Regions from separate parts of the Gordonia sp. B8661-1 genome, predicted to be linked through region 1. Evidence: predicted binding sites of a transcription regulator. Region 1 holds the regulator's gene; each other region holds the start of a gene.
The links. Region 1 encodes LexA, which represses DNA repair genes until DNA is damaged. Its sites were predicted from a motif close to CGAACANNTGTTCG; they were not measured.
Positions count from the first base shown of each region.

Region 2: the regulator LexA is predicted to act here: its motif matches at 8,707-8,720, upstream of AC4JJG_RS02165 (HNH endonuclease signature motif containing protein).
Region 3: the regulator LexA is predicted to act here: its motif matches at 8,636-8,649, upstream of AC4JJG_RS00840 (error-prone DNA polymerase).

Region 1 is NZ_JCAHRL010000003.1:299,107-309,436, forward strand. It holds gene dapF (diaminopimelate epimerase) at 1-645, shown strand, start outside; gene hflX (GTPase HflX) at 721-2,229, shown strand; gene AC4JJG_RS08855 (HPr family phosphocarrier protein) at 2,278-2,538, opposite strand; gene AC4JJG_RS08860 (PTS fructose transporter subunit IIABC) at 2,591-4,669, opposite strand; gene AC4JJG_RS08865 (1-phosphofructokinase family hexose kinase) at 4,666-5,634, opposite strand; gene AC4JJG_RS08870 (DeoR/GlpR family DNA-binding transcription regulator) at 5,655-6,425, opposite strand; gene ptsP (phosphoenolpyruvate--protein phosphotransferase) at 6,646-8,313, shown strand; gene lexA (transcriptional repressor LexA) at 8,323-9,042, opposite strand; gene AC4JJG_RS08885 (LysM peptidoglycan-binding domain-containing protein) at 9,303-9,875, shown strand; gene nrdR (transcriptional regulator NrdR) at 10,006-10,330, shown strand, end outside.
Region 2 is NZ_JCAHRL010000001.1:460,595-470,924, reverse strand. It holds gene AC4JJG_RS02205 (vWA domain-containing protein) at 1-30, shown strand, start outside; gene AC4JJG_RS02200 (hypothetical protein) at 67-687, opposite strand; gene AC4JJG_RS02195 (DUF1707 SHOCT-like domain-containing protein) at 771-1,409, shown strand; gene AC4JJG_RS02190 (AEC family transporter) at 1,458-2,402, opposite strand; gene AC4JJG_RS02185 (DUF4190 domain-containing protein) at 2,482-3,336, shown strand; gene rpmF (50S ribosomal protein L32) at 3,542-3,715, shown strand; gene AC4JJG_RS02175 (trimeric intracellular cation channel family protein) at 4,024-4,650, shown strand; gene AC4JJG_RS02170 (CocE/NonD family hydrolase) at 4,801-7,032, shown strand; gene AC4JJG_RS02165 (HNH endonuclease signature motif containing protein) at 7,134-8,660, opposite strand; gene AC4JJG_RS02160 (SDR family oxidoreductase) at 8,774-9,547, opposite strand; gene AC4JJG_RS02155 (response regulator transcription factor) at 9,708-10,330, shown strand, end outside.
Region 3 is NZ_JCAHRL010000001.1:171,908-182,237, forward strand. It holds gene AC4JJG_RS00800 (Hsp70 family protein) at 1-424, opposite strand, end outside; gene AC4JJG_RS00805 (DUF3017 domain-containing protein) at 588-860, opposite strand; gene AC4JJG_RS00810 (bifunctional methylenetetrahydrofolate dehydrogenase/methenyltetrahydrofolate cyclohydrolase) at 914-1,792, opposite strand; gene AC4JJG_RS00815 (serine/threonine dehydratase) at 1,846-2,778, shown strand; gene AC4JJG_RS00820 (hypothetical protein) at 2,893-3,189, shown strand; gene AC4JJG_RS00825 (type I restriction enzyme HsdR N-terminal domain-containing protein) at 3,332-4,480, shown strand; gene AC4JJG_RS00830 (tRNA (cytidine(34)-2'-O)-methyltransferase) at 4,639-5,103, shown strand; gene AC4JJG_RS00835 (DUF167 domain-containing protein) at 5,124-5,351, opposite strand; gene AC4JJG_RS00840 (error-prone DNA polymerase) at 5,362-8,622, opposite strand; gene AC4JJG_RS00845 (SDR family oxidoreductase) at 8,835-10,330, shown strand, end outside.

The DNA.
Region 1 (10,330 bases):
GCGGACGGATCGATCGCCGAGATGTGCGGCAACGGGGTCCGGGTGTTCGCCCACCATCTGCGCGCGTCCGGTCTGGTCACCGACGATCAGTTCACGGTCGGCTCCCGGGCCGGGGCGCGCCCCGTGGTCGTGCACCGCTTCGACGACGTGTCCGCCGACGTCACCGTCTCGATGGGGCCGGTGCGCATCGACGGCACGTCGGTCGTCGAGATCGCGGGCACCGAGTACGGCGGCATCATGGTCGATGTCGGGAACCCGCACCTGGCCTGCGTCGTCACGGATCTCACCGAGTCCGGACTCGCCGACATCGACTTCACCGGTGGAGTGGCGATCGACGCGGCGGCGTTCCCGAACGGTGCCAACGTCGAGATCATCACGCCCGCGGGAGACGCCGACGAAACCGGGCGGCTACCGGCGGCGATGCGGGTGTTCGAGCGCGGGGTCGGGGAGACCCGGAGCTGCGGAACCGGATTGGTCGCGGCCGGCGCCGCCGTCCTCGCGGCGCGCGCACGTGACACCGGGGTCCTCCACATCACCATCCCCGGTGGTGCGGTCGAGGTCGGCATCGATGCCTCCGGCAGCTATTTGCGCGGACCGTCGCGGCTGGTCGCCGACGGCGAATTCCGCGTCGGCTGGAACGCCTGACGCCGTCACGGGGTCTCCGGCCGCCGGGTAATTGAGGTGACCTGCGATTCGCCGGCGTGACATCATGGATCCTGTATGACCAAATCAGCAGCAGTGTCCGTGACCGAGACCGAACGGCCGTCCGTGCCCGGCTCCGATGACGACACCATTTTTCCGACCGCACCCGCCGCGACTCCCGGACGCACCACCCCCGAGCCGACGACCGGTGAACTTCAACTATCCGAGCGTGCATCCCTGCAACGCGTTGCCGGGTTGTCCACCGAACTCACCGACGTCACCGAGGTCGAGTATCGGCAGCTCCGCCTCGAACAGGTGGTGCTCGTCGGTGTATGGACCGAGGGCAGCGCCGCCCAGGCCGAGGCCAGCATGGCCGAGCTCGCGGCCCTCGCCGAGACCGCGGGCTCGCAGGTCCTCGAAGCACTCATCCAGCGCCGATCGAAACCGGACCCGGCGACGTACATCGGCTCGGGCAAGGCAGAGGAGTTGCGCGAGGCGGTTCTCGCCTCCGGCGCCGACACCGTGATCTGCGACGGCGAACTGACCCCGGCTCAGCTCACCGCTCTGGAACGGGTGGTCAAGGTCAAGGTCATCGACCGGACCGCACTCATCCTCGACATCTTCGCCCAGCACGCGACCTCGCGGGAGGGCAAGGCCCAGGTCTCGCTCGCGCAGATGGAGTACATGCTGCCGCGTCTGCGTGGCTGGGGTGAGTCGATGTCCCGGCAGGCCGGTGGTCGTGCGGGCGCCAACGGCGGCGTCGGTCTGCGCGGCCCGGGTGAGACGAAGATCGAGACGGATCGTCGGCGCATTCGTGAGCGGATGGCCAAGCTGCGCCGCGAGATCCGCGGGATGAAGAAGTCACGCACGGTGAAGCGCGCGGCCCGCGAACGCAATGCGGTCCCGCGGCTCACGGTCGCCGGATACACGAACGCCGGCAAGTCGTCCTTGGTCAACGCGATGACCGGTTCCGGTGTGCTCGTGCAGGACGCCCTGTTCGCCACCCTCGATCCGACGACGCGACGGGCCACCCTCGATGACGGACGAGCGGTGGTCTTCACCGACACCGTCGGATTCGTGCGGCATCTGCCGACCCAGCTCGTCGAGGCGTTCCGGTCCACGCTCGAAGAGGTCGTCGACGCGGACCTCGTCCTGCACGTGGTCGACGGTTCGGATCCGTTTCCCACCGAGCAGATCTCGGCGGTTCGTCAGGTCATCAACGAGATCGTCGCCGAGGAGGGGGTCGCCCCGCCGCCGGAGTTGCTCGTGGTCAACAAGATCGACGCGATCGATGCCGTGCGCATGACGGAACTGCGTGGCGCTCTCGGCGATGCGGTGTTTGTGTCCGCGCGGACCGGCGAAGGCCTCGACGAACTCTTCGAACGGGTTCGGGAGTTCATCGGGCGTTCCGACGTGGAACTCACCCTCGAGGTGCCGTTCACACGCGGAGATGTCGTGTCGCGCATCCACTCCGAGGGGGAGGTGCTGTCGGCCGAGCACACGGCGGACGGCACTCTCATGCGTGTTCGCGTGCCCTCGGCCCTCGCGGGTGCACTCGCCGATCTCGAGGTATCACCCGCCGGCTGACCGTCGGTGAGCTCGATACGCGGCGTAGACCGCGTATCGAGTCCGGTCCTATTCGGCGTCGAGGTCCTTGGCGACGAGCGCCGCGATCCGGTCGACGGTGTCCTGGTCGTCGGCGGTGACGACGACGTTGGTGCCCTTTTCGGCGCCGAGCGTCATGATCATCAGCGCCGAACCGGCGTCCACCGGCTCACCGCCCTCGACGGCCAGGGTCACCGGGCTGTCCTCGGCGGCCGCGGCCTCGGCGATCAAGGTGGCGGGTCGGGCGTGCAGTCCGACGGCGGAGCCGACGGCGACGGTGGTGCTGGGCATTTTCTCTCCTCTTGTGGGGGTTGGGTTTTCGGGTGACTTGATGGATGCCGGCTCAGGCCGGAACCGCCGCCGGTGCGGGAGTCGCGACCGGTTGCTTCGTCGTCCACTGCTTGGCGGCCACCACGATCAACGCGCTCAGTACCGTTCCGGCAGCGAGTGCGACGAGGAAGAGCAGCCAGTTGTTCATCGCGAAGAACACGAAGACGCCACCGTGCGGTGCACGCAGTTCGACACCGAAGGCCATGATCAGCCCGCCCGTCAAGGCGCCGCCTGCCATCATCGACGGGATCACGCGCAGCGGGTCCGTCGCGGCGAACGGGATGGCGCCTTCGGAGATGAAGGATGCGCCGAGCAGCCAGGCCGCCTTGCCGTTCTCGCGTTCCGGTGCGGTGAACAGGCCGGGACGGATCACCGTCGCCAGCGCCATGGCCAGTGGCGGCACCATGCCCGCGCACATCACCGCCGCCATGATCTCCAGCTGTGCCGGTGTGCCGCCGGCGAGACCCGCTGTCGCGAACAGGTAGGCGGCCTTGTTGACCGGCCCGCCGAGGTCGAAGCACATCATCAGGCCGAGGACGATCCCGAGGACGATCGCGGAGCCACCGGACATGCTGTTGAGGCCGTCGGTCATCTGATCGGTGAGCCATGCGAGGGGCTTGCCGAGCAACATGAACAGGATTCCGCCGACGACCATGCTGCCCAGCAACGGGATGATGACCACGGGCTGCAGGCCACGGGCCCACTGCGGCAAGGGGATTCGTGAGATCCAGAGTGACGCGACACCGGCGATGAGACCGCCGACCAGACCACCGATGAAGCTGGCGCCGACGGCCACGGACACCAGGCCCGCCACGAATCCGGGAGCGATACCGGGCCGGTCGGCGATCGCGAAGGAGATGTAGCCGGAGAGCACCGGCACGAGCATCGTCATGGCCAGGGAGCCGACGGCGAAACTCACCGCGCCCAGGTACTGCAGCAGGCCGCCCGACGGAAGATCCCAGAGGGTGTTCTGCAAGGCGATGAACGACCCGTCGCTGAGGGCGCCGTCCTGGTCGAGCGTCGTGTTGGCGATCTCGTACCCGGCGAGCAGGAAGCCCAGAGCGATCAGCAGCCCGCCGGCCGCCACGAAGGGGATCATGTAGCTCACGCCGGTCATCAGGGCCTGACGGATCTGACCGCCGATCCCGACGCCGCCGCCGGAACCGGTGCTCTCGGTGTCGGCTCCGCTGCCCGCGTCGACGATCGAGGCTTTCGGATCATCTGCGGCGGCAACGGCTTCGGCGATCATGGTGTCGGGTTCGTTGATCGCCCGCTTCACCCCGGAAGCGATCACGGGCTTCCCGCGGAAGCGATCGCGGCCCTTCACGCCGACGTCGGTCGCGAAGATGACGGCGTCGGCGTTCGCGATGACGTCCGAGGCGAACGGCGTGGTCGCCGACGAGCCCTGGGTTTCCACCGCGAAGTCGACGCCCGCCCGTTCCGCCGCATACTTCAGGGCGTCGGCGGCCATGTAGGTGTGTGCGATGCCGGTGGGGCAGGCCGTGATCGCGACGATCGACGGGCGCTTCGACCGGGAGTCCGCCGATTCCGCTGTGGCGGGCCCGGACGGGGCTTCGGCCGCCGCCGCGGCTGCCGGCGGTGCCGCGCCGGCCGCGGCACCGGAACCGCCGGCCGGAGCGGGGGAGATGACCTCGTCGACCAGTTCGACGATGCGCTCCGGTGTTTCGGCGGATCGGAGGTCGGCGACGAAGTCCGGGCGCACCAGCGCGCGGGCCAGCGAACTCAGCAGCTTCATGTGCTCGCTCGCGGCGCCGTCGGGTGCCGCGATCAGGAACACGATGTCGGCCGGTCCGTCGGGGGCGCCGAAGTCCACCGGCCTCGACAGCCGTGCCATCCCGAGCCCGGCGCGTGACACGGCCGCGGTGCGCGCGTGCGGGATCGCGATACCGCCGGGCAGGCCGGTCGCCGACTTCGCCTCGCGGTCCATGGCCGCGCGGGTCAATTGGGCGGCGTCATCGGTGTATCCCGCATCGGCGAGTGCCTCGGCGAGATGGGCGATCACCGCGGCCGGGTCGTCGCCGGCATCGACGTCGAGGCTCACGGTCTCGACGGAGATGATCCGTTCGGTCATCGGGACTCCTTAGGCCAGGCGGTCTGTTCGGTGATCTGGGCGTCGTCGGGACGCAGATGTTCGGGGCCCGGTGGCTGGGTACCGGGCAGGCCTGCGGCGGCCGAACCGTAGGCGACCGCGAGGCGGAGTCGCTCCGGTTCGCTCGCGCCGGCCGATTCCGCGAGCAGGTAGCCGGCGAGGGAGGCGTCACCGGCACCGACGGTGCTCCGCGGGGTGACCGGCGGTGGCGTGGCGAACCAGGTGCCCGACGACGTGACCAGGAGCGCGCCCGCGGCGCCGAGCGTCGCGAGGATCGCGGCACCGGTCCGCTCGACCAGTACGCGGGCCGCATCGATCAGGGGTTCGTGGTCACCGCGGTCGATAGCGGACGCGAGGACGGCGGGATCGGCGCCGGTCGCCTGCGCCAGCTCCTCGTCGTTCGGTTTCAGGAGGTCGACGCGGCCGGTGACGGTTGCCGACAGCGGTGCACCCGAGGTGTCGACCGCGACGCGGCATCCGAGCGCGGCGCTCGCGTCGATGACGGTGCGGTACCAGTCGTCGGGCAGACCGGGCGGCAGTGAGCCGCACAGTGCGATCCACCGGGCACCGCGCGCGGACTCCACCACGAGATCGACGAGGTCGTCGGCCTGGGCGGTCGTCATCGGGGCACCGGGTGCGTTGACCTTGGTGGTGGTGCCGTCCGGATCGACGAGGGTCAGATTGGAGCGCACCGCATCGGCGACGGGGACCGTGCGGTGATCGAGTCCCACCGAGTCGAGCGTGCGGAGAAGGGGATCCCCCGCGGATGCCGGGAGGAGTGCGAGAGTCGGCATCCCGGCGCGGGACACGGCACGCGCAACGTTGATGCCCTTGCCGCCCGCCTCGGCGCGGACCGCCACCGCACGCTGCACCGCATCGTGCCGGAGCGGTGCCGACAGTTCCATGGTCCGGTCGATACTCGGATTCGCCGTGACGGTGACGATCACCGGCGTGGTGGACGAGGTCGTCATGCGATCACCACCTCGATTCCCCGCGCGTCGAAGGCTTTCGCCGCAGCCGGATCGGGCACCGCATCCGTGACGAGGACGTCGACGCGGTCGAGCCCGGCGAAGGACGACAGTTCCTCACGATCCACCTTCGACGAATCCGCCAGTACGACAACACGTTCGGCTGCACGGACGATGGCGCTCTTGACGGCTGCCTCCTCAGGATCGGGGGTGGACAGTCCGTGTCCCGAACTGATGCCGTTGGTACCGACGAAAGCCGTCGTGACGCGGAGCCGGCGCAGTGCGTCGACGGTGTCGGTGCCGACCATCGCCTGCGTGATGCCTCGGACGCGGCCGCCGATCACATGGAGGCTGATCGTCGGGTGCACGGCGAGAACGGCCGCGATCGGAATGGCGTGCGTCATGACGTTCAGATGACGGTCCCGAGGGATCTCGAGCGCGGCCTGGTAGGTGGTGGTGCCGGCATCGATGAGCAATGACCCGCCGTCGGACGGCAGGAACCGCATCGCCGCCCGGCCGATGGCGGCCTTCGCGATCGGGTTCTCCACCGTGCGCTCGTCGACACCGAGTTCACCGATTGACGGAGTGGTGCCCGAGCGCACCGCACCGCCGTGTACGCGTTCGAGATGTCCGCCTCGCTCGAGGACCGCGAGATCGCGGCGAACCGTTTCGCTGGTGACCGCGAAGGCGTCGGCCAATCCGGACACCGACACCCGGCCGTGGGTGCGGACCTGATCGGCGATCGCCTGCTGCCGCTCCTCGGCGTACATGGGCGCCTCCTCGGGGTCGGGGACCGGCATAGTGGACTCAAACCGTGTGTTCGTGTGGGTTTGAATGTTGATACCTCTGTGTTTACGCCTGTCTATGTGGATTCGTCAAGGATTATCTGTAAGCTGGATCACGATTGGTCGTATCTCGGAGGACGGCGCGGACGCGGAGGCGCGTGTGCAGGTCACCGGGGCGGGAACGGGTCGGGAGATAGGGTGTGCTGTGGCTGCGAAGCATGTGCTGAACGGGACTCCGGTCGTCGGCGGGAAGGCCTACGGGCCTGCGGTCCGGCCGGGGGTCCGCCCGACCTATGACCCCGAGGGTGCACCGGAGGTCGCCGAGGATCAGCGGGACGCGGAGGCGGAGCGGTTCACGAGCGCCGCCGCAACGGTGGCCTCCCGGCTGCGTGACCGTGCCAGCAGCACCACGGGTGCGGCGAGCGAGGTTCTCGCGGCCACCGCCGGACTTGCCGAGGATCGGGGCTGGGTGGGTGCCGCGACGGCCCTGATCGCGAAGGGCACGCCGGCGCCCGCCGCGGCAGCCGCCGCCACCGAACAGTTCGCCGCCATGTTCACCAAGCTCGGCGGGCTGATGGCCGAACGCGTCACCGACCTCAACGACGTCCGTGACCGAGTGATCGCCGAGCTGCTCGGTGAGCCCGAACCCGGTGTGCCCGAACCGGATCAGGCGTCGGTGCTGCTCGCTGACGACCTCGCGCCCGCCGATACCGCCGGATTGGATCCGGCGGTCATCATCGCGTTGGTCACCCGGCTCGGCGGACCGACCAGCCACACCGCCATCATCGCGCGGCAGCTCGGCATCCCCTGTGTGGTGGCCGTGGCCGGGCTGTCCGAGATCCCCGCGGGAACACCGGTTCTCGTCGACGGCACCGAGGGCACGGTGGAGACCGGCGTCGATCCGGCGACCGCCGCGGAGGCGATCGAGGAGAGCCGCCGGAACGCCGAGAAGATCGCCGCGTGGTCGGGGCCCGGACGCACCGCCGACGGCCATGAGGTGGCGATCCTCGCGAACGTCGCCGACGGCAAGTCCGCGCGTGCGGCGACCGACCGTCCGGTCGAGGGGATCGGGCTGTTCCGTACCGAGCTGGCCTTCCTCGACCGTGCGGAGGCGCCGACGGTGGACGAGCAGGCGTCGCTGTACCGCGAGGTGATCGACGCCTTCGACGGTCGCAAGGTCATCATCCGCACGCTGGACGCGGGTTCGGACAAACCCCTCAAATTCGTGGATCAGCCTCGTGAGGAGAACCCGGCGCTGGGTGTCCGCGGCGACCGGATCGCGCTGGCGCACCCCGAGATACGCGCCACCCAGCTCGATGCCATCAAGGCCGCTGCCGAGGGTGCCGCGTCGGCGCCGTGGGTGATGGCCCCGATGATCGCGACACCGGCCGAGGCCGCGGCGTTCGCGACCGAGGTCCGCGCCCGGGGACTGGTACCCGGCGTGATGATCGAGATTCCGTCGGCCGCGATCATGGCGCAGCAGATTCTCGCGGAGGTGGACTTCGTGTCGATCGGCACCAACGATCTGACGCAGTACACGATGGCGGCCGATCGGATGTCCGCGGACATGGCCACTCTGACCGATCCGTGGCAGCCCGCGGTGCTCCGGCTTGTGGCGGAAGTGGCGCAGGCCGGAAGCGCTGCCGGCAAACGCGTCGGTGTCTGCGGCGAGGCGGCCGCCGATCCCGTCCTGGGCTGCGTGCTGGTCGGTCTCGGTGTGTCGTCGCTGTCCGCGGCCCCCACCGCGGCCGCCGCCGTGGGGGCGAGGCTCGCCGAGGTCACCCTCGATCAGTGCCGAGCGGCCGCGACGGCGGCGCTCCCGGCGGCGTCGGCCGCCGAGGCCCGCGCCGCCGCGCGAGACGCTCTGGGCTGAAAGGGTCTGTCAGATCCGGCGCATCACGGTGACGACCTTGCCGAGTACGGCAGCGTCATCACCGGGGATCGGGTCGAACAGAGGGTTGTGCGGCATCAGCCACACGTGACCGTCCTTGCGCTTGAACGTCTTGACCGTCGCCTCGCCGTCGATCATCGCCGCGACGATGTCGCCGTTGTCGGCGACGCTCTGCTGACGGACGACGACCCAGTCGCCGTCGCAGATCGCCGCGTCGATCATCGATTCGCCGACGACCTTCAACAGGAAGAGTGACCCCTCGCCGACGAGTTCACGGGGGAGTGGGAACACGTCCTCGACGGCTTCCTCGGCCAGGATCGGGCCGCCCGCGGCGATCCGGCCGAGCACCGGCACGAACGTCGGGGTGGGCAGCTCGGCTCCGGTGGACGAATCATCGGGCGGCGTGGTGTCGCCGTCCTGGATGTTCACCGCGCGTGGCCGGTTGTGGTCGCGTTTGAGCAGCCCCTTGCGCTCCAGGGTGCGGAGCTGGTGTGCCACCGAGGACGTGGAGGTGAGCCCGACCGCGTCGCCGATCTCGCGGATGCTCGGTGGGTAACCGCGCTCGCGAACCGACTTGCGGATGTAGTCGAGCACCCCGCGCTGGCGGGGGGTCAGCGCGGCCTCGGCGGCCTCCGGGTCGGCGATCGGGGCGTCCGGGCTCGTGTCGGAATCGCGTCCTCCGCGACTCCGGCCGCCGGTTTTGTCGGTCATCGTGTTCAGTCCCTTCTCGGACGATTCTGCAGGTCTGACGGGTCTGGAAAGTCGGTCTGCGCAGGTGATCGGGGTCGTCCCCGAGCTCCCGGTGTGCCCGAGAGTAGCCGAACGAACGACCGTCTTCAAACATTTGTTCGACGTGTTGCGGGACTTTGTCGGTGCCGCGTGCTACAAATCGAACATAGGTTCCATCGACCAGATGTTCGATAAGACGTTTGTTCGACCGGACATCATCGACCCGAGCACAGGAGAGCACGATGAGCACCGCAACGCTGATGAGCCCCGCAGCCCCGTCCGGCGCACGACGCGTCCCGGCGTCGCCGGTACGGACGGCCGAGTTCGAGATCCCGGCACCCGCCTCGCGGACGCGGCGCGCCCCGTCGACCTTCGTGCCCGCGGGGCCCTCGGTCCGTCCGCGCGGCAGCGCTCGTACCGAGGCCCGGCGTCCGGACGACCGCCGCCCGGTCGGCGCATCGCCCGCCGTGGCGCGGCGTCCGGCGGGCACGCGCTGCGCCGCACCGGCGGTCGATCGGCGCGTCGTCGCACGCCGTCGTGCCGCCGCGGTGGCCGTGCTGGTCGGCGTGGGCCTGGCTCTCATGGTGTGGGTCGTGGGCATCGTCGGCTCGAACTATGCGGCCTCGGTGGCCCCGGCTCCGGCCGGCACCGAGGTGGTGCATGTGCGGCAAGGGGATTCGCTGAGTTCGATCGCCGACCGGGTGGCGCCGGACATGCCCCGCCAGACCGTCATCGAGGAGATCATGGCGCGCAACGACCTGTCGTCCTCCGGTCTGCGTGTCGGACAGGCGCTGGTGACTCCCGCATACCACTGAACGGAGACCACTGAGGACGGAGCGGAACCGATAGGACGGTAGTCTCGTGACAGAGGGCCCAGCCGGAAACCGGCACGGCGCACCGTCGATTCGCTGCGCCGGCGTGTCCCGAGATGTGCGTGAGGACGACATGCGCTGTCCGTTTTGCAAGAACGACGACACGAAGGTCGTTGATTCGCGAGTCACCGATGAAGGTCAGGCCATCCGCCGGCGTCGGGCATGCGCGCAATGCGGCCGGCGCTTCTCCACCGTGGAGAGCGCCGTGTTGTCGGTGGTCAAGCGCAACGGCGTGACCGAGCCGTTCAGCCGGGAAAAGGTCATGCGAGGCGTGCGTCGTGCCTGCCAGGGTCGGGACGTCGAAGAGGGCGCACTCGCCCTGCTCGCCCAGCAGGTGGAGGACACCGTCCGGGCGTCGGGATCGGCCGAGATCCCGAGCAACGAGGTCGGATTGGCGA
Region 2 (10,330 bases), on a different contig from region 1:
CTGCGGTCCCGCCGCGGACGCCGCCGCTGATCCGGCAGTGACTGCCGGACAAGCGTTTCCGTCGAATCAGCGGTCCGGCCGCGGATCGTCGGCCGGTGGTGCGGGCGGCCCCGGATACGGCGTTGGCGGATACGGCGGTGGCGGATACGCCCCGTAAGCGGGTGGTGCGGGTGTGGCGGCGCGGCGCCTGCCGACGATCCGCAGGATGATGCCGACGACGACGAGCAGCACACCGAGGATCCCGCCGAAGACGGCGAGCAGGATGCCGCCCACACCGCTGAGGATGCCGGACACCGACAAGGGTGGCGCACCCACCACTCCCGGTGCGTCGCACGTGATCCGGTAGATGCCCGACTCGGCGAACGTGTACGAGGCGAAGGACGTGATGGTGCTGTGGTTGCGAGTGAAGGTGCTGGTGGTCGACGGGCCGGAACGGGTGGGCGCAGGCCCGGACACGGTGCAGGCCGGCAGGGTGTCGGCCGGATGATCCTGGGTGCCGGCGACATACAGCTGCAGTGATTCGCCGTCGTCGAACTGACGGGAGACTCCGGTCCCGACGTCGAAGGCCTCGGACGTGACGTCCGCGACGCGGCTGAAGCCCACGAATGCCATGATGCCCCCGCCCACGAGCGAGAGCACCAGGACGACTGCGCCGACCACGATCAGCCATTTGCTCAATCGCACCATGGCTGCATCGTCCCACATCAGGTGTACGGATCGTCGTCGTTTGCGGGGTGGTCGCCGGCAGGGGCGGTCGCTAGGCTTTGGGGGTGACCACTCCCGACGACCTCCCGGCCCCTGACGATCGTCGAGCACACCTGCGGGCGGCGGACGCCGACCGTGAACTCGTGCACCAGATCCTCGCCGCCGCGATGTCCAACGGTGCGCTGACTCCCGTCGAATATCAGGATCGCGCGGGAAAAGCCGTGGTGGCGAAGACCTTCGGGGAACTCGACGATCTCACTGACGACCTTCCGGTCGCACAGTTGGGGATCGGGGTTCCGCCCACCGCCGACCCCGGCGCCACGCGCGTCATGCCCACGTCGGGACTGCGCCCGGTTCGCCACGGCTTCGCCTTGATGTCCGGCTACGAGATCGGTGGCCGCGTCGCGGTGAGCGACACCATCACGGCGACGGCCATCATGGGCGGGGTCGAGATCGATCTCCGCGAGGTCGAGTTCACCGCGCCCGTACTCACCATCCGTTGCACGGCGATCATGGGTGGCATCGACATCACGGTCCCGCCCGATGTCGGGGTCGAGTCGAACGGCCTCGCCATCATGGGCGGTTTCGGTGGTTCGGGCGTCGGCCGCGGTAGTCCCGGCGCCCCCACGGTCCGGGTCGTCGGCCTCGCTCTCATGGGCGGCGTCGACATCCACCGACGACCCCGCAGACTCCCGGAGTCGTAGCGATTCCACGCCGACGGACGCGTGTGTCACCGCCACGGGATCATCGGGTCAGGTCAGGAGTGCGGCGGTGAGGGTGATGGCGGGGATGGACAGGATCGTGGTGAGCAGCGCGGTGTCGCGGGCCATGATCTGCCCGCGGCCGTAACGCGTGGCGTAGACGAGGACGTTCTGAGCGGTGGGCAGGCTCGCGATGACGACCTGCGCGAACAGCCCCTGGCCGGTTTCGCCGAATCCCCAGCGCGCGATCACGAAGACCAGCAGCGGCATCGCGGCCATCTTGAGGACGGTGGCGAGCACGATCTGTCGTCGCGGACTCTCGCCCTTCCGGAAGACGGCGGCGCCGGTCAGCGAGATGCCGAAGGCCAGCAGCGCACTCGGGACCGAGGCGTCGCCGAGCATCTTCATCGGTTCCAGCACCGCATCCGGCGGATGCCATCCGATCAGCGAGATCAGGAGCCCGGCGAGTCCGCCGAGCAGGATCGGATTGGTGAGCGGTGTGACGACGACATCGCGCACGGTGGATGGTCGGGGTGCGTCCGGGTCGTCGGTGCGGGTCGTCAGGTCGAGTGCGATCAGCGCCATCGGCGAATAGATGAGGATCTGGAACAACAGCAGCGGCGCGACGAAGGATGCGTCGTGCAGGACGAAGATCGCGATCGGCAGACCCAGGTTGACGCTGTTGACGTACGACGACGCCAGCGCGCCCAGGACGAGTTCGGGTACCGCGAGCCGCAACCAGAGGCGGGCGATCACCACATACAGGGCGCCGATGATCAGTGCGCTGCCCCCGGCGATCACCAGGGTGCGCGAGAAGATCACCGATAGATCGGAGGTGACCAGCGAATGGAACAGGAGGGCCGGCGTGCACACGAAGAACACGAGCCGCGAGAGCACCTCGTGCGCCCGGTCGCCGAGCAGGTGGGTGCGGCCGAGGAGGTAGCCGATGCCCACCACGATGAAGATGACCGTGAAGCCCGACACCACTCCTGACACCGGTCGAGTGTATTCACTAGTGTGAATGGCACTTCCGCCGCATGCGGCGGGCGCGAGACACGAGCTGGGAGGCGATGTCGTGACGTATCCGTCCGATCCGGGGGACGCACCGAACTCACGTGACGACGGCGGTGCGGACGCGACGCCCGCGCAGCCGTCCGACGGCGCGGATGCCGCCGGGGACGCCGGCACCGCCGGGAATGAGCCGATGCCCGGCTCCACCGACCCGACGACCCACATCGATCTGCCGGGCTCGGGCGGGGCGGCCTCGCCGCAGGATGCGGGACCCGGCACCGGGTACGACGGATGGTCGTCGATTCCGGAAACGGATCAACCCTCGACGACCCCGTATCCGGAGGCTCCGCACGGCACGCCGACGACCCAGTACCCGTCCTACGGTCAGGGCCAGGCGCCCGACGCCTACGGCAACCCGCAGGCCTCGTACGGACAGGCTCCCTACGGCCAGGCGTCGTACGGTCAGGCTCCCTACGGTCAGAGTTCTTACGGACAGAGTTCCTACGGTCAGTATCAGTTCGGTCAGGATCCGTCGGGACAGTCGGCCCAGGCCGCGTACGGGCAGCCGGCCTACGGTCAGTCGCCGTACGCCCAGTCGCCGTACGGTCAGTCACCGTACGGTCAGCCCGGATACGGATACGGATATGCGGCACCGACCAACTCCGGCGGCGCGATCGCCTCGTTGGTCCTGGGGATCTGTGCAGCACCCGCGTTCGCCTTCTGCTTCTTCGCGGCCCCCGTGTTCTCGGTGGTCGCCATCGTCCTGGGCTTTTTCGCGCGGCGCGAGATCGCGAACTCGGGAGGCATGAAGCGCGGCGACGGGATGGCGCTCGCCGGCATCATCCTCGGTGTCCTCGGCCTCGTGGTGTGCGTACTGTTCGTGGCCCTCTTCGGTGTCGCCATCTGGGCGGATTCGTAACCGGCCACCCGTGTGGGTCCGGCCGGTCGCACACCGTTTTGGTGCTGGGCGGTTCCACCGGTAGTCTGGTGTGGTTGTGTGCCACGCCCGGCGGCCGTGTCCAGCGCGGTTGTGTAGTCGGCCGGCACGCAGATCAGTGGGACGCCCGGCGTCGTGCGCCGGACCCACGAACACGACTTTGTACTGGTAGGAGAAGGGCTCAACCATGGCTGTACCGAAGCGCCGGATGTCGCGGGCCAATACCCGCAGCCGCCGTTCGCAGTGGAAGGCGGACAACCCCGCACTGCAAGAGGTGAAGGTGAACGGTGTCGCACAGCGCATCCCCCGTCGCCTGGTGAAGGCCGCTCAGGCCGGCATCATCGACCTGGATCGCCGCTGAGCGACCCTCGTCGCCCCTGACCGCGGTCGGGGCGTCCATGACGTGTCGAGGACCGTCCCGGGATTTCCCGGGGCGGTCCTTGGCGTTGGGTGGGGTCTCGATACGTGGCGGGCTCGCTGCGCTCGCGCGCCACTACTCGACCGGCGACCCATCCGTCCGCGTGCCCGCCCGCTGATCGGTCGTGCCGCCGCCCTGTCCGCCGCTGATCGGTCGTGGCGGCGCCCTGCCTGCCCTGTCCGCTGATCGAGTAGGCCCCGAGCGGAGCGAGGCGCCGTATCGAGATCACCGCGGGATGACACCATGGTCGGGTGCTGCTCGACATCCTCAACGACGTGGGTATCGCGGTCTTCGCCGCGTCCGGTGCGCTGCTCGGCGTACGCAAGAATTTCGATCTGTGGGGCATCATCGTCGTCGGCGTGCTGACCGGTGTCGGCGGCGGCATCCTGCGTGACGTCCTTCTCGGCATCACGCCGCCGTCCTCCGTGCAGGACTGGAAACCGATCGCGGTGGCCGCCGCGGCCAGTTTCGTCGTCTTTCTCTTCCATCCGGCCTTCGACCAACTGCGGCGCAGTGTGCTGATCCTCGACGCCATCGGCATGGGGCTGTTCGCGGCCAGCGGCGCGGGTATCGCGATCGACGTCGATGCCAGTCCGTTCGCCGCCACGCTGGTCGGTTTGCTCACCGCGATCGGCGGCGGCATCCTGCGCGATGTCCTCGCCAACGAGATCCCGCTGTTGCTGCAGCCCTCCGACCTCTACGCGGTGCCCGCGTTGCTGGGTGCTACGGTCGTCGCCGTCGGCGGCACGTATGGCACGATCCCGTCGTGGATCTGGCTCGTCGTCGGTGCGGTGGTGGCCACCGGACTTCGCCTGGCCGGTCTGGCGTTCGGGTGGCGGCTGCCCACCGCGCCGCAGCGGAGGCACCCCAACGGGTGACAGCCGTTCGGACCAACCTGCACCCGATTTCGCTGCGGTGCGCTGCGCCGTCCGCATAGTTCGTCGTAAGGTCGGGCGGTGGGGTATGCCTGGGGTGGGCCCGGTGCTCACGGATCACCGAGATCGATTGCCGCACTGACGATCGTCGCGGTGATCACGGCGACCTGGGTACTGGTCGCCAGCCCCGCCGAGGCCGTGTCCGGCGCCGGTCACGGGCGGGGGAGTGTCACGCAGGCCTATCTCGTCGACGGTCCGCCGGGCGCCGGTGTGGTGCTGCGCGACGGTACGGGCCGGATCGCCGGACGTGGCCGGGTCGACCGGCTGGGGTCCTTCCTGGTGCGTGAACTCCCGCCCGGTCCCGGATATCACTTCGAGGTGAATGGCTTGCGGGGCAACGGGTTTGCCGTTCTGGACGGCGAGAAGCCACCACCACCGTCCGCCTACCGTCAGCCGTTGCGGCCCGGTATGAACTACATCCGCATGCGCGACGGTGTGAGCCTCGCCGCGATGGTGCGACTCCCGCCGGGGAAGACCATGGCCGACGGTCCGTTCCCGACGGTCGTCGAGTACTCCGGCTACCAGACGGCGGCGCCCGGCGAGTTCGTACCCGGTGCGGTGTCCGCTGTGGCCCGGCGTCCCGACCTGCTCGCACCGTCGAGCGGTGTCATTCTCGGTTCCTTTGTGGCGCCCCTCGCCGGTTTCGCCAGCGTCAGCGTGCAGATGCGTGGAAGTGGTTGTTCGGGTGGGGCTTTCGATCTGTTCGACTATCCGACGACCTACGACGGCTACGACATCGTGGAGACGGTGGGCAGACAGTCGTGGGTGGCCCATCACCGGGTCGGCATGGTGGGGGCGTCGTTCTCGGCGATCTCGCAGATCTTCGTCGCCGGTACGCGCCCGCCGCACCTGGCCGCCATCGCCCCGCTGAGCCTCACCGACGACCTGTATTCCACCGGCTTTCCGGGCGGCATCTTCAACGCCGGGTTCGCGCATTCGTGGTTGCGGGAGCGGCAGGACGACGCCGCTCCCGCCCCGGGCGGTGGTCAGCCCGTCGCCCGTGAGCTGATCCGGCGCGGCGACCGCGTCTGCGCCCGCAATCAGCGGTTGCGGCTGCAGACGCAGGACGCCGTTGCGATGATGGCGGCGCTGCGTACCCGTGACCCGCAGTTGCTGGAGCACCGGTCGCCGTCCCACTGGGCGCCGAAGATCACGGTTCCGGTGTTTCTCGGCGGTGCGTTGCAGGACGAACAGACCGGACCGCAGTGGACCCGCGTCATCGACCGCCTGCGCGGCAATCGGGATGTCTGGGTGAAGGCCGTCAACGGCGGCCACTTCGACGGACTCGGCCCGCAGATCGCCGGCCCCTGGCATGAGTTCCTCAACATCTTTGTGGCGCAGCGTGTTCCGCCCGTCAGTCCGGCCCTGACCGCGGCATTCTCGGCGATCTACCTGAACAGCACCCGATCACCGGGGCTGCCGGTGGTCACCGCCCGGCATCCGGCTGCGCCGACACTCGCGGCGGCCCGCGCTGTCTTCGCCCGCGATCCGCGCGTCGAGGTCCTGTTCGGGTCGGGGACCGACCCGCGGGTGCCGTTGCCGGGCACCATATCGGCCCGCTGGTCGGCCGGCTTCGGATCGTGGCCGCCCGCGTCGGTGGGTTCCGGGACACGGCTCGCACTCGACGCCGGTGGACGGCTCGGTGGCGCGCCGGGTGTGCCGTCGACGGTCTCCTTCCGTCCCGACCCGGCGGTGCGTCCGGGCGGCACCCTCGACATCGTGGGCGCATCCCAGCTGCCGTGGCGGCCGATGCCACCGTATCGGTGGGCGCCGGTGCCCGGTCGCAGCGGCGTCGGATTCCTCGGCGCACCACGACAATCCGACGCGGTCGCGGTCGGTCCGGCGAGCCTCGACCTCCGGCTCGGATCGTCGGCGAGCGACACGGATCTGCAGGCGACGATCACCGAGGTCCGTCCCGACGGCCGCGAGACGTATGTGACGTCGGGATACCTCCGCGCGTCGATGCGCGACGTGAATTCGTCGGCGACACCGCTGTTTCCGGCGCGTGACTGGACCGCGCGGCGTCCCCTCGAACCGGGATTGCAGACGGTGCGGATCGCGCTCGATCCCATCGCCCATCCGTTCCGGAGAGGATCACGCATCCGGGTGATCATCACCGCGCCCGGCGGCGACCGGCCGCTGTGGCGTTTCGACACCCCGCGCACCGGCGGCCGCGTCGTCGACACCATCGCTCTCGGACGCGGCGGATCGTCGCTGGTGCTGCCGATCGTCCCGGGCATGCGTGCCCCGGCGCCGCTCGGTGCGTGCGACGGACTGCGCGGACAACCGTGCCGGCGGTATCAGCCCGCGTTCAACGGCGGCTGAGCGGAACGTGCTCGGAGTCAGCCTTCCAGCCGCAGCCGGTCGGCGCGGGCTCTCCCCGGTTGCGGGTGAGGAGCCGCCGTCCGCTAGGGAATCCGATGCTCTCATGATCCGGGCTCGCGGATCTCGATGCGCCGAATGTCCCAGCCGGCGGCGAGAATGCGTTGTCGCCGTAGCTCGTCCAGGTCGACGATGGTCGGTGGTTGCGCCGTCTCTGGTGGCTGTCGGCGTCGTGTCAGGAGTTCGTCGACGAGGTGGATGTGGTTGGTTCGCGGTGTGTCGGGCGGAACTCCCGTGGTGTTGCGTAGCCAGCCGTAGCGTCCTCGGTCGGGCCCGGTGCGGATTTTGATGGTCGATAACTGCCCAGTCTTCGGGCCGACCAATCGATTGTGCGGCGGGCACGCGGGTGCCATGGTCTTGGCGTCGGTGGTCCCGCCGTCGGTCCAATCCTGTTCGGCGTGATGCATTTCGGTGTGCGAGAACGGTCGCGGACAGCCCGGCACCGAACATCCGCCGTACTGGACGAAACTCATGAACCTCTGGGCCTGATTCGCCAATCGTTTGGCTCGACCCAGATACAACGGCTCGTTGGTGTGATCGGCGAACACCGCCAAATACATCTGGGATTCGGCCGCCAACTTGATCACATCACCGATGGGTAGATCGGCACCGGTGGTGGTGTGGCCGAGTCCGGCGCGTTCGCGGAGTTCGGATTCGGTGATCTTGATGATCAAGTGCGGCGGCAACCCACGATGGCTCTTGCCGAGAACACCACCATCGAGAGCACACCGCAGTAGCGCCTTGAACGCATCGTGCTGGCGTTCGGCTGCACCGCGTGAATCCCGTTGCGCGGCTTCCTTGAGTCGTTCCGGGTCGGCTTCGCCGACATGTCCGACCGGGGATTGGTCGTCGTCGGGATTGTTCATGCCCGGTGCCGCCCACGCGGCCATCACCACATCGAGCATCGCCCGGGTTTCGGGGTCGAGGTACCCATAGATTTTCGACATCTGTTGCACATCGGGGTCGAGCACCGACAACCGGCGCCGACGTTTCCGATCCCGCTCATCGCTCATGGATCCGTCGGGATCGAGATGGGCGAGTATCCGCGCACCCACTTGCCGGATGCTCTTGGGCGTCAACTCTCGTGCGTACTCAGCAAGCGTCGACTCCGCAGCTTGCCGGTCCTCGACCGACACCGCCGCCGGTAGCTTCTTCAGCACGTCCAGCACTGCCCCGACGTGATCGAGGTTGATGGCGCCTTCGGCCAATGCGGTTGCGGTGTCGGGGCATTCGGGTTCTTTCACCTCGCCCTGCAAGGTGTAGGTGGGCATCAGTGCGCTCATCGCATCCATGCGACGGCGGAAGTCGGTGATGCGTAGGCGCGTAAACATAAAGTCCTGCACCGAACGACAGCCTGCCGACCGATGAGCATCACGATCGGACACGTCCATCACGCGTTGATGCCCGAAGAACGCCATCCGCCGATACAGGCGCTCATGCTGCTCCGCCAGCCCTACGAGTTCGGCTTCCGAACACACCTGCGAGGACCCCGCGGCAATCACATCGAGCAATGACTCCAACTGCGCATACGCCTCAACCAACGATGCTGACGGCTCGACCGATGCGGTCATATGGTTCACCCCCCGATGCCATGACCTGCGAATACCGCCACTATATCGAACAGGTGTTCGATCGTCAAGTGAGGTCGCCACGCCCAGCGGGACCGCCCGCAGCCGGCCCGATTCTAGCTCTGCGCCAGGAACTTGTTGAGTTGCCGGACGACGAAGTTCGGCGCGATCTTGGCGAGGTTGGCCAGCACCGTGGTCTGGGTGCCGACCGAGTACGAGGTGCGGTGCAGGCGAAGGTCGTTGGTGGTGGGATGGACGCTCTCCCAGATCTTTTCGGCCACCTCGTCCGGGGTGATGCGGACGCCGAGGGTGCGGGTGGTCTTGGCGTCGTTGTCGGCCAGGGCGGTCTTGGCCCACAGCGGCCAGATCCCGACGACCCGGATGCCGTGGGGTTCCCATTCGAGTTCGAGTGCCTCGGTCAGGCCGGCGACGTAGAACTTCGACGCGCTGTAGGTCGCGATGTCGGGCTGGCCGTAGATGGCCGAGGCCGATGCGATGTTCACCAGGTGTGCACCGGGGGTGGCGCGCAGGTAGGGGAAGGCGGCCTGGGCGCCGAGGGTGACACCGAGGACGTCGATGTCGATCTGCCGCTTCACGTCGTCGGGGGTGATCTCGTCGAGTGGTCCGGCCACCAGAATGCCCGCGTTGTTGTCGAGGACGTCGAGGGTGCCGCCGGTGTGCGAGGTGAAGTCGGCGAGGGCGTCGGCCCACTGCTTCGGGTCGCGGACGTCGAGTTCGCCGACGATCCAGTCCGGGTGTGCCGCGCGCACGGCGTCGAGGGCGGCCGGGTTCACGTCGTAGCAGCCGATGGTCCAGCCCTCACGTGCGAACCGTTCGGCGGTCGCCAGTCCGATGCCTGCTGCTCCGCCCGAGATGAAGATCGATGACATCGGCTGCTCCTACCCACGAATGGCCGCGACACGGCCGAACCCGACAACGTAACCGCCAGCATATTACTCACCAGTAAGTACGTGCACCCCGGCCTCGGTCATCGAGCGTTTTCGGGCGGGTCTCAGACACGTCTCAGCAGATGGGGATAAGACTGTAGACATGCGCATCCTTGTGGTCGACGACGATCGGGCGGTACGGGAGTCGCTGCGGCGGTCGCTCACGTTCAACGGCTACACCGTCGACATCGCCGCCGACGGGCTCGAAGCCCTGGAGAAGATCGTCGCCGAGCGTCCTGACCTGGTGATTCTCGATGTGATGATGCCGCGCCTGGACGGACTGGAGGTGTGTAGGCGTCTGCGCTCGGCCGGCGACGACCTGCCGATCCTCGTGCTCACCGCGCGCGATTCGGTGTCCGAGCGGGTGTCCGGCCTCGATGCCGGGGCCGACGATTACCTGCCGAAGCCTTTCGCGCTCGAGGAATTGCTCGCGCGGCTGCGCGCATTGCTGCGCCGCGCTGCACCCGACGACGGTGCCGATTCGGAGACGCTGTCCTTCGCCGATCTCACCCTCGATCCGGTGACGCGCGACGTGTCCCGCGGCGAGCGCGCGATCAGCCTGACGCGGACCGAGTTCGCGCTCCTGGAGATGCTGATGGCCAATCCGCGGCGGGTGCTGTCCCGCAGCCGGATTCTGGAGGAGGTGTGGGGCTACGACTTCCCGACCTCCGGCAACGCCCTGGAGGTGTACGTCGGCTACCTGCGGCGTAAGACCGAGGCCGACGG
Region 3 (10,330 bases), on a different contig from region 1:
CGGTGTAGAGCGACATTCCGGAATCCCCGCAGTCGACCACGACCACCGAGTCGAACCGGTTGATCTGGCCGGTCACCGAGAGATATTCGACGACGGACTCGTCCTCGCCGACGAGATGGATCTGACGTTTGGGGCCTGCGCCGCGGGAACGAAGTTCCCGGCGCTGCGCGGGGGTGCGGGCGGCCACCCCGATGGGCCCGGGCCGCAAACCCGCCTCACGGGCGGCGGTGAGCATCAGATCGATACCGGAGTTCACCCGTCCGGCGGCGTCGTGGCCGTCGCTCTCGTCGACATCGATCACCCGGCTGTCGACCACGTGGCGTCCCACGTCATCACGAGTGAGCAGGACGTAGTGGATCATCCCGGTGCCCGCGGACACACCCAGGGATGTCACCGTACTGTCGTCCTGCTTCTCGTTGGCCATCGTGGAACTGATACCCGTTGCTCCCCCGGCTGAAGTCGCGTCGATCTTCGGCCTGTACTTTTCGGGCCACGCCTGGTGGCGGCTCGCGTCGTCAGGTGCCGGATTGCACCCGTCGATCACACGAAACGTCGACCCTTAGGTCACGCAATGGTATCTATTGTAATCAATCTGTGCCCAAAGGGTCGATTGACGTGGCAAGCCAGAGTATGAGAATCCCCACTGAGGCCATGGTGGCGACATCAAAGAATCTGCTTCTGACCTGCAGTAATCCGATCCTCGCGGAGGGAATGACGGCGCGGAACACGGCACCGATCAGCAGAGCTGATCCGAATACGAAGGCACCGCGGCGCCAGCGGGCGTAGAGCACCAGGATCGCGGCGATGAGAACTCCGAGCATGACCAGCAGGTACGGGATCTGCACGGCGTACTGGCGCATGCGGCGAACCTTGCGGAGCCTGTCCACCCGGTTCGGCCGCTCGGACACCGTGCTCACCCGGCCGATCCGGCTCCGGTGCGTGCGGCGAGCTGGGCCTCGGCCCGCTCCACGACGTTGACGAGCAGGAAGGCGCGGGTCAGGGGCCCGACGCCGCCCGGGTTGGGCGAGACATGACCCGCGACGTCCCAGACCCCCGGTGCGACATCGCCGGTGAGACCGTCGGCCGTGCGGCTGACACCGACATCGATGACGGCGGCACCGGGCTTGACCATGTCCTCGGTGATGAGATGCGGCACGCCGGCGGCGGCCACCACGATGTCGGCGCGCGCGACCTCGGCCGCGAGGTCACGGGTACCGGTGTGACACAGCGTGACGGTGGCGTTCTCGCTGCGGCGGGTCAGCAGGAGACCGATAGGGCGGCCGATGGTCACACCGCGTCCGATGACGGTGACGCGTGCGCCGTCGATCGGGATGTCGTAGCGGCGCAGCAGGTGGATCACGCCACGCGGTGTGCACGGCAGTGTGGACTCCTTGCCGAGGACGAGGCGGCCCAGGTTGATCGGATGCAGACCGTCGGCATCCTTCTCCGGGTCGATGCGCTCGAGCGCGGCGTTCTCGTCGAGATGCTTCGGCAGCGGCAACTGCACGATGTAACCGGTGCAGGCCGGGTCGGCGTTGAGTTCGTCGATGGCGGCGTTGAGTTCTTCGGTGGTGATGTCGGCGGGCAGATCCTTGCGGATGGATGCCACACCGATGCGTGCGCAGTCGGCGTGTTTGCCCTTCACATAGGACTGTGACCCCGGATCGTCGCCGACCAGGATGGTGCCGAGCCCCGGCGTGATGCCTGCCGCGCGGAGTTTCTCCACGCGTGTGCTCAGATCGGTGAAGATCTCGTCTCTGGTGACCTTGCCGTCCAGTCGAATCGCGCTCACGGAGAACCATTGTTCCATCCGTCGCTGCGCTAGCGTGGATCGACGTGGAGCCGATCGTTGCCGACGACATCCGTGCCGCCCGCGAACGCCTCGGCACAGCCCTGCGACGCACCCCGGTGCTGTCCGGAAGCGTCGAGACCGTCGACGGCCCGGTCGATGTCGTGTTCAAGCTCGAGTACACGCAGATCGGCGGATCCTTCAAAGCCCGGGGCAGCCTCAACGCCGTGCTTCGGGCCCGCGCCGACGGCCGGCTCGGCGACGCCGGCGTGCTGGTGGCCTCCGGTGGCAACGCCGCGATCGCGGCGGCCCATGCGGCCCGGATCGTCGGCACCCGGTGCACCGTGGTGGTGCCGGAGACCGCGCCCGCGGTGAAGGTCGAGGCGTTGCGCGCACTCGGGGCCGACGTGCACCTGATCGGCGACCGCTATCAGGCGGCGGCCGATGCGGCCCGGACGATGGCCGGGGAGACGGGTGCGGTTCTGCTGCACGCCTACGACCAGCCGGAGATCGTCGCCGGCGCGGGAACCCTCGGCGCGGAGCTCGCCGAACAGGTCGACGGACCGCTCACCACCGTCGTCTGCGTCGGTGGCGGCGGGCTGCTCGGCGGTCTCGCCGCCGCACTGCGTCCCGGCGATCATCTCGTCGGCGCCGAACCGATCGGGGCGTCGACCCTGCATCAGGCGCTCACGGCGGGGCAGCCCGTTCCGGTCGAACTCGACAGCATCGCCTCGGACTCCTTGGGTGCCACCCGCCTCGGCGACATCTGCTGGGCCACCATCGCCGGGCGCCCGGAGGTGTCGAGTGTGGTGGTCCCCGACGACGAGATCGTCGCCGCCCGCGCCGGCCTCTGGCGCGACTACCGCATCCTCGTCGAACACGGCACCGCCACCGCCCTCGCCGCCGTCCGCACCGGCCGGGCACGTCCGGCGGCCGGCACCACCCTGTGCGTCGTCCTCTGCGGCGCCAACACGTCCCTCGCTCTGTAGGTCGGGTTCGCGCTCACCCATTCCGTTCCCGCTCACCCGATCCAATAAGCGGGAACGGAATACGGTCGCAGGAGGGACGCGAGACCGCCGACCGGTGGGCTAGCGTCTGCGGACATGCGACCAACCCGAGGACCTGCACTCACCATCATCGTGAGCGGCATCGTCGGTGCCGTGGTGTTCGGATGCGTCACTTTCGTGGTCGGCTGGCTGCTGCTGTTTCCCGGCGATCCCTTTAGCGGGGAACCCACCAGCGGATTGACCCCGGAAGGCGAAGCGGTCGGCAGGCAATTCACCACCGTCGCCGCATTCATGCTCGCCGCACTCGCGGCACTGTTCGGCTTCCTTCTCGGCGGTCTCGCCGGGTGGCTCGGTCATCGTCGTAGCCGCAGACAATCACACCCTCACCATTGAAATTGAGGTCTTTCCTAAATACATGCTTGAGCCAGTCCAGACAACCCCTGGCACTCAGTCTCTAAAAGCTCAATCCACCTACCTACCGACAGTCTCTGACCTATCGTCTCAACAAGCATCAACGAGCGAAAGAGGACGAACCATGGGACTTGGCGATCAGGTTGCGGCGCTTGCTACGAAGATAAGAAGCAACCGCGCAAGCATCTTGACAGAGGAAGCAACGAAGAATGCCTTCATCATGCCGTTCATATCCAATGTCCTCGGTTATGACGTGTTCGACCCCACCGAAGTAGTTCCGGAGTTCATCGCCGACGTAGGCGTCAAGAAAGGAGAGAAAGTTGACTACGCAATTTTCAAAGACGACCATGTTCAAATATTGATCGAATGCAAATCGATTTCCGACACCCTCGATCTTCGCTACGCCTCTCAACTATATCGGTACTTCTCCGTAACGTCGGCCCGGATCGCAGTCCTGACAAACGGCCAAGTTTATCAAGTATATACAGACGGCGACATACCGAACAGGATGGACGAGAAGCCTTTTCTCGTATTCGACCTCCTGGATATCGACAGGAATTTACTGCCAGAGATCCAGAAATTGTCGAAAGAGTCTTTCGACCTAGACTCGGTAATCAACGCGGCACAGGAACTGAAATACATCGGCGGAATCCGCAGAATTATCTCGAACGAAGTGAAGGAACCCACCGATGATTGGGTACGGTACTTCGTGTCGCGAGTCTATGACGGCAAGGCCACGCAGCGAGTCGTTGACCAGTTCCGCCCACTCGTCAGCAAGGCTCTTGGACAGTACATCGGAGCCCAAGTGAACGATCGCTTGAAAACCGCACTCGGCGAAGACGCGCCAGCGAGCGAAACACAAGCCACTGTCGCACCGCCTATCCCCACCCCCTCCGAAGTTGAAGGCCCTTTGGAACAGGCCGATCGCGACATTATCACGACAGATGAAGAACTTGAAGGATACAACATCGTTCGAGCTATCGCCGTCTCTGACGTTTCCCCCGAACGTGTCGTTCACCGCGACAGTAAGGCATACTTTGCAATACTACTTGACAATAACAACAGGAAACCAATAATCCGGCTGCACCTGAATGGCCAGAAGGTGAAGTTCGTAACCACTTTCGAAAACGGAAAAGACGCTCCTGCACGACATGACATCGACTCCGTAGTCGATATTTATAAAGTGGCAGAGAAGATTCGCTCCACAATCAGGAATTACGATGCAGCAGTCAGCGGTTTTACTGACCCTGAAACCTCTGGAATGCCAGAGTAACGATGGGTGCCGCTCCCTTGTTCGTTTCGCCATTCACGGACACAACGCGCTGCCACCACCCGCGACCTCGCCTCGTTCCCGCGACTTCGGCTGAGGTCGCGGGAACCAGGCGACGTCGCAGGAGTTGGCGGGGCCGTGCCCGATAGAGTGGAACGACCATGTTCCGCATCATGTTCTATCAACCCTGCATCCCACCGAACACCGGCAATGCGATCCGGCTGGCGGCGAACACCGGGTGCGAGTTGCATCTGATCGAGCCGCTGGGTTTCGGCATGTCCGACACCCAGGTGAAGCGCGCGGGCCTCGACTACCACGAGATGGCAACGGTCACAGTGCATCCCGATCTGCAGACGGCGTGGGATGCGTTGCAGCCGTCTCGGGTGTTCGCCTTCACGGCACACGCGAACCGCTATCACACCGGCGTCGACTACCGGCCCGGCGACGTCCTGTTGTTCGGCCCGGAACCGACGGGCCTGCCCGACGAGGTGCTAAATCAGCCGCAGGTCACCGACAAGGTGCGGATCCCGATGCTGGCCGGCCGGCGGTCACACAATCTGGCGAACGCGGCGAGCATCGTCGTCTATGAGGCGTGGCGGCAGAACGGATTCGACGGCGCGGTGTAGCGCTCGACTCGGTGCAGCACTCAGTCGATGCGGAAGCGTTTGGTCCGCGAGGTCGCGCCGCCGACCAGGGTGACCCGACTCTTCGGCACCCCCAGATGTGTGGCGAGGAGTTCGGCGACGGCCTTGGTGGCTTTTCCCTCGGTGGCGGGTTCGCGGACGAAGATCGTGAGCGAGCCGTCGGCCCCGGTCTCCACCAGCGGCCCCTTACGACTGCCCGGTTTCACCGTGACGACGATCTGCTCCGACATGCCGTCCACCCTATTGCCAGTCGCGGGATCGGGTGCCCACCCGGAGATCGAGCCGCTGCAGACGTTCGGCCACCACGGTCACCGCACCTTCGGCGTTCTGCAACCGACCGTGGATGAGCAATGCCGACGACGACTGCGCGATGTTCCGGTACCGCGACCACAACCCCACCGAACACACCACGTTCACCATGCCCGTCTCGTCCTCCAGGTTGACGAAGGTGACCCCCGAAGCGGTCGCCGGGCGCTGGCGATGGGTCACCGCACCGGCGACGACGACCCGGCTGCCGTCGACGGCGGCCAGCAATTCGTCGGCCGGGGTCACCCCCAGCGCAGCAAGCCGGGGACGCAGGAACTGGGTGGGATAGGAGGTGGGCGTGATCCCGGTGGCCCACGCATCGGTGGCGGCCAGCTCGACATCCGACAATCCGGGGAGAACCGGTGTGGGCGTGGCATTCTCGAGTGCCAGCTGATCGTCGCGGACCGTCGCGGCGGCACCCGCCTCCCACAACGCCTGCCGTCGCGACACCCCGAGGCCGTCGAAGGCCCCCGCACCGGCCAGCCCCTCGAGTTGACGCACCGTGAGGTCGGCGCGGCGCGAGACGTCGGTGACGTCCCGGTACAGGCCGTCACGGTTGCGGCAGTCGACGATCCGGTCCGCCACCTCCTCCCCGATCCCACGGACCGCGGCCAGCCCCAGCCGCACGTCGAGGCCGAAGTTCTGCAGATCGGCGTGGGTTACCGAGTTGTTGATATCCGGGCCGTGCACCGTGACACCATGTCTGCGGGCATCGGCCACCAACGTCTGGGGTGAGTAGAAGCCCATCGGCTGCGCCCTCAGCAGCGCCGCGCAGAACGCGGCCGGATGATGCAGCTTGAACCACGCCGAGTAGAAGACCAGCGACGCGAAACTCTGCGAATGGCTTTCCGGGAAACCGAAATTCGCGAAGGCCGACAGTTTCTCGAAGATCCGGTCGGCGGTCTCCCCGGTGATCCCGTGCAGCTTCTCCATGCCCTCGTAGAATCGTCTGCGCAGTCGTTCCATCCGTTCCGGCGACCGTTTGGACCCCATCGCACGACGGAGCTGATCGGCCTCGGTGGCGTCGAAACCCGCCACATCGACGGCCAATTGCATGAGTTGCTCCTGGAACAGCGGCACCCCGAGGGTGCGGTCGAGCGCCTTGCGCATCGACGGATGTTCCACCGTCGGCGGCTCGGTTCCGTTGCGCCGCCGGATATACGGGTGTACCGATCCGCCCTGGATCGGGCCGGGACGGATGAGCGCGACCTCGACGACCAGATCGTAGAAGGTGCGCGGCTTCAGTCGCGGCAGTGTGGCCATCTGGGCCCGCGACTCCACCTGGAAGACCCCGATCGAGTCGGCGCGGCACAACATGTCGTAGACGGCCTCCTCGGACAGGTCCAGGGTGGCGAGGTCGACGTGGATGTCCTTGTGGTCGGCGACCAGGTCGATGGCGTAGTGCAGGGCCGACAGCATGCCGAGGCCGAGCAGATCGAATTTGACGAGACCGATTGCCGCGCAATCGTCTTTGTCCCACTGGAGCACACTGCGGTTCTCCATCCGCGCCCATTCCGTCGGGCAGACGTCGGCGATGGGCCGATCGCAGATCACCATACCGCCGGAGTGGATGCCCAGATGCCTTGGCATGCCGAGGATCTCGCCGGCCAGGTCGGTGACGTCGGCGGGCGCGCTCTCCGGGTCGCGACTCCACGCATCCTGCTGACCGGTGGCATACCCCAGCGCTCGCGCCATGTCGCGGATCGCCGAGCGCCCACGGTAGGTGATGACGTTGGCGACCTGCGCACTGTAGTCGCGACCGTATCGCCGATAGACGTACTGGATGGCCTCCTCACGGCGATCCGATTCGATGTCCACGTCGATGTCGGGCGGCCCGTCCCGCTCCGGCGACAGAAAGCGTTCGAAGAGAAGGGCATTGGCGACCGGATCGACGTTGGTGATGCCCAGCGCGTAGCAGACCGCCGAATTGGCCGCACTGCCCCGGCCCTGACAGAGGATGTCGTTGCTCTTGCAGAAGTTCACGATGTCGGCGACCACCAGGAAGTACCCGGGAAAGGTGAGCGCCTCGATGATGGTGAGTTCGTGTTCGATCTGCCGGTAGGCACGCGGATGCGATCCCGGCGGACCATAGCGGCGCAACGCTCCCACCATCGTCTGCTCCCGCAGCCAGCTGGCCTCGGTGTAACCGTCGGGCACGTCGAAGGGCGGCAACTGCGGCGCGATGAGTCCCAGTTCGAACGCACAGTCGGCGGCCAGACCGGTCGCGTTGTCGATGGCATCGGGATGCCCGGGCAGCAGACGGGCCATCTCGTCCCCGCTGCGCAGGTGCGCACCGCCGACGCCGGGCAGCCAGCCGTCGATGGTCTCGATGTCGGTGCGGGCGCGCACCGCGGCCACTGCCGTCGCCAGCCTGCGCCTGCGTGGACCGGAGAAGTGCGCACCGGTGGTGGCCACCGTCAGCAGGCCGAATTCCCTTGCCAGATCTGCCAATACCGCATTGCGCTCATCATCCTCCGGCAGGCCCTGGGCGGTGAGTTCGACGACCAGATCGTCGCGGCCATAGCGGTCGACCATGCCGGCCAGCGCACCGCGGGCGGCCTCGGGACCACCACGGTCCAGCGCCCGCCGCACCTCCCCCTTCCGGCAGCCCGTCAGGATCAGCCAGTGCCCGGCTCCCTGATCCGGCAGCGCGTCGCGGTCGTAGCGGAGCAAGCCCTTCTCCCCCGCGACCATGTGCGCGTCGGCGATGGTCCTCGACAGTCTGCGGTAGCCCTCGCCGTCGCGGGCCAGCACCAGCAGGTGATCACCCGGCGGGTCGGTCACCCCGGTACGGGTGACATCCGGCTCCAGCGACAGTTCGGCACCGAACACCGTCGGCATCCCGTATTCCCTTGCCGCCTCGGCGAATCGGACGATTCCATAGAATCCGTCGTGGTCGGTCAGAGCGAGCGCCCCCAACCCCAGACGGTGCGCCTCGGCCACCATCTCCTCGGGCATCGACGCACCGTCGAGGAAGCTGTAGGCACTGTGCGCGTGCAGTTCCGCGAAGGGCACCGACGACGGTTCCCTGGTCAGCGGCTCGGCGCGATACGCACCCCGTTTACGGGACCAGGCCGGACTGTCGTTGCCGTCGCCGGGGCCGAACGCCTCACCCGGCCGGCCACCGTCCGGTGCTCGGCCGGACAGCACCCGTTCCATCTCCGACCAGGTCGGAGGGCCTTGATCCCATCCCACCCGCACAGATTATCGAACGTCTGTTCGACACACCAAGGGGCTAACGCCGGGACACGCCGATGTACGCCGAAGATGTTATTGCCATCCACGGATGTAAGTGTCAGTGTGTTGGGATGATGTTTCTTACCGTCCGGTAAGCAGCGGGGCCTTTCAGCGGGGGATGACGGGCCGTCATCTGCCGCTTTCACATCTCGGACAAGGACGCACAGCGCATGACCACCTACTTCGTCACCGGCGGTAGCGGATTCATCGGCCGCCGGGTCATCGAACGCCTGCTCACCGTCGAACCGGATGCCGAGATCTACGCGCTGGTGCGGGCCGGTTCGTTGTCGAGGTTCACCGAGATGCTCGCCGGATTCGATTCCGGCGATCAGGTGACGCCGGTCGTCGGCGACCTGACCGCGCCGGGACTCGCCTTGAGCCGCAGCGATCTTCCCGCCATCGACCATGTCATCCACCTCGCGGCCATCTACGACATGGCCGCCGACGCCGAATCGCAGCAGGCGGCCAACGTCGACGGCACCTCCCGGGTCGCCGACTTCGCCCTCGCCCGCGGCGCCATGCTGCACCATGTGTCGTCCATCGCGGTGGCCGGCGATTTCCGCGGCACCTTCACCGAGGACGATTTCGACCTGGGGCAGGGCCTGCCGTCCCCGTACCACCGCACCAAGTTCGAGGCGGAACGCGTGGTGCGTGAACGAGAAGGGTTGCGCTGGAGGGTCTACCGGCCGTCGGTGGTCGTCGGGGATTCGCGAACCGGCGAGATGGACAAGATCGACGGTCCGTATTACTTCTTCGGCCATCTGCGTGCCCTCGGCTACCTGCCCTCGATGCTGTCGCTGCCGATGCCCGATCTCGGCGGCACCAACATGGTCCCGGTCGACTACGTCGCCCACTCCATCGTCGCGTTGCTCACGACCGAGCCCGAGCGCAGCGGGCTCGTGTACCACCTGAGTGATCCGCGCAGGCGGACCATCACCGACATGTACAACGCGATCGCGCCGGCCTTCGGTGGTCCGCAGGGGCACAACGTGGTGCCGAACGCCGTCGTCGATCCGTTGGTGAAGCTGGCCGGGCGCGGACCGTTACGCCTGGGCCGCGACCTCACGGCAGCACAGCTGAACATTCCACCGGCGGTGCTCGACACCATGTCCCTGACAGTCGATTTCCGCTCCGACACCTCCGTATCCGTCCTGAGTGAGCACGGCATCACGCTGCCCGATCTCGAGGAGTACGGCCCTCGCCTGTGGACGTATTGGGCCGAACACCTCGATCCGGGCCGTCATCGCCGAGACGATCCACGCGGACCTCTGGTGGGCAAGAACATCCTGATCACCGGCGGCTCCACCGGCATCGGCAAGGCCACCGCGCGGATGTGTGTGGCGCGCGGCGCGAATGTGCTGATCGTCGCCCGCGACGCCGACGGACTCGAGTCCGCGGCCACCGAACTCGGCGCCACCGGAAGCGCGGACGGCGTCCCACCCGGCCGGGTGTTCACCTACCAGTGCGACGTCACCGACGAGAACGCCGTCGGCTCACTCGTCAAAAACGTTCTGGCCGAACATGATCACATCGACATCCTGGTGAACAACGCCGGACGGTCCATCCGCCGCGCGACGGTCAACGCCACCGAGCGCATGCACGACTATCGCCGGGTGATGGCGGTCAATTACTTCGGGGCGGTGAACCTCATCCTCGGACTGCTGCC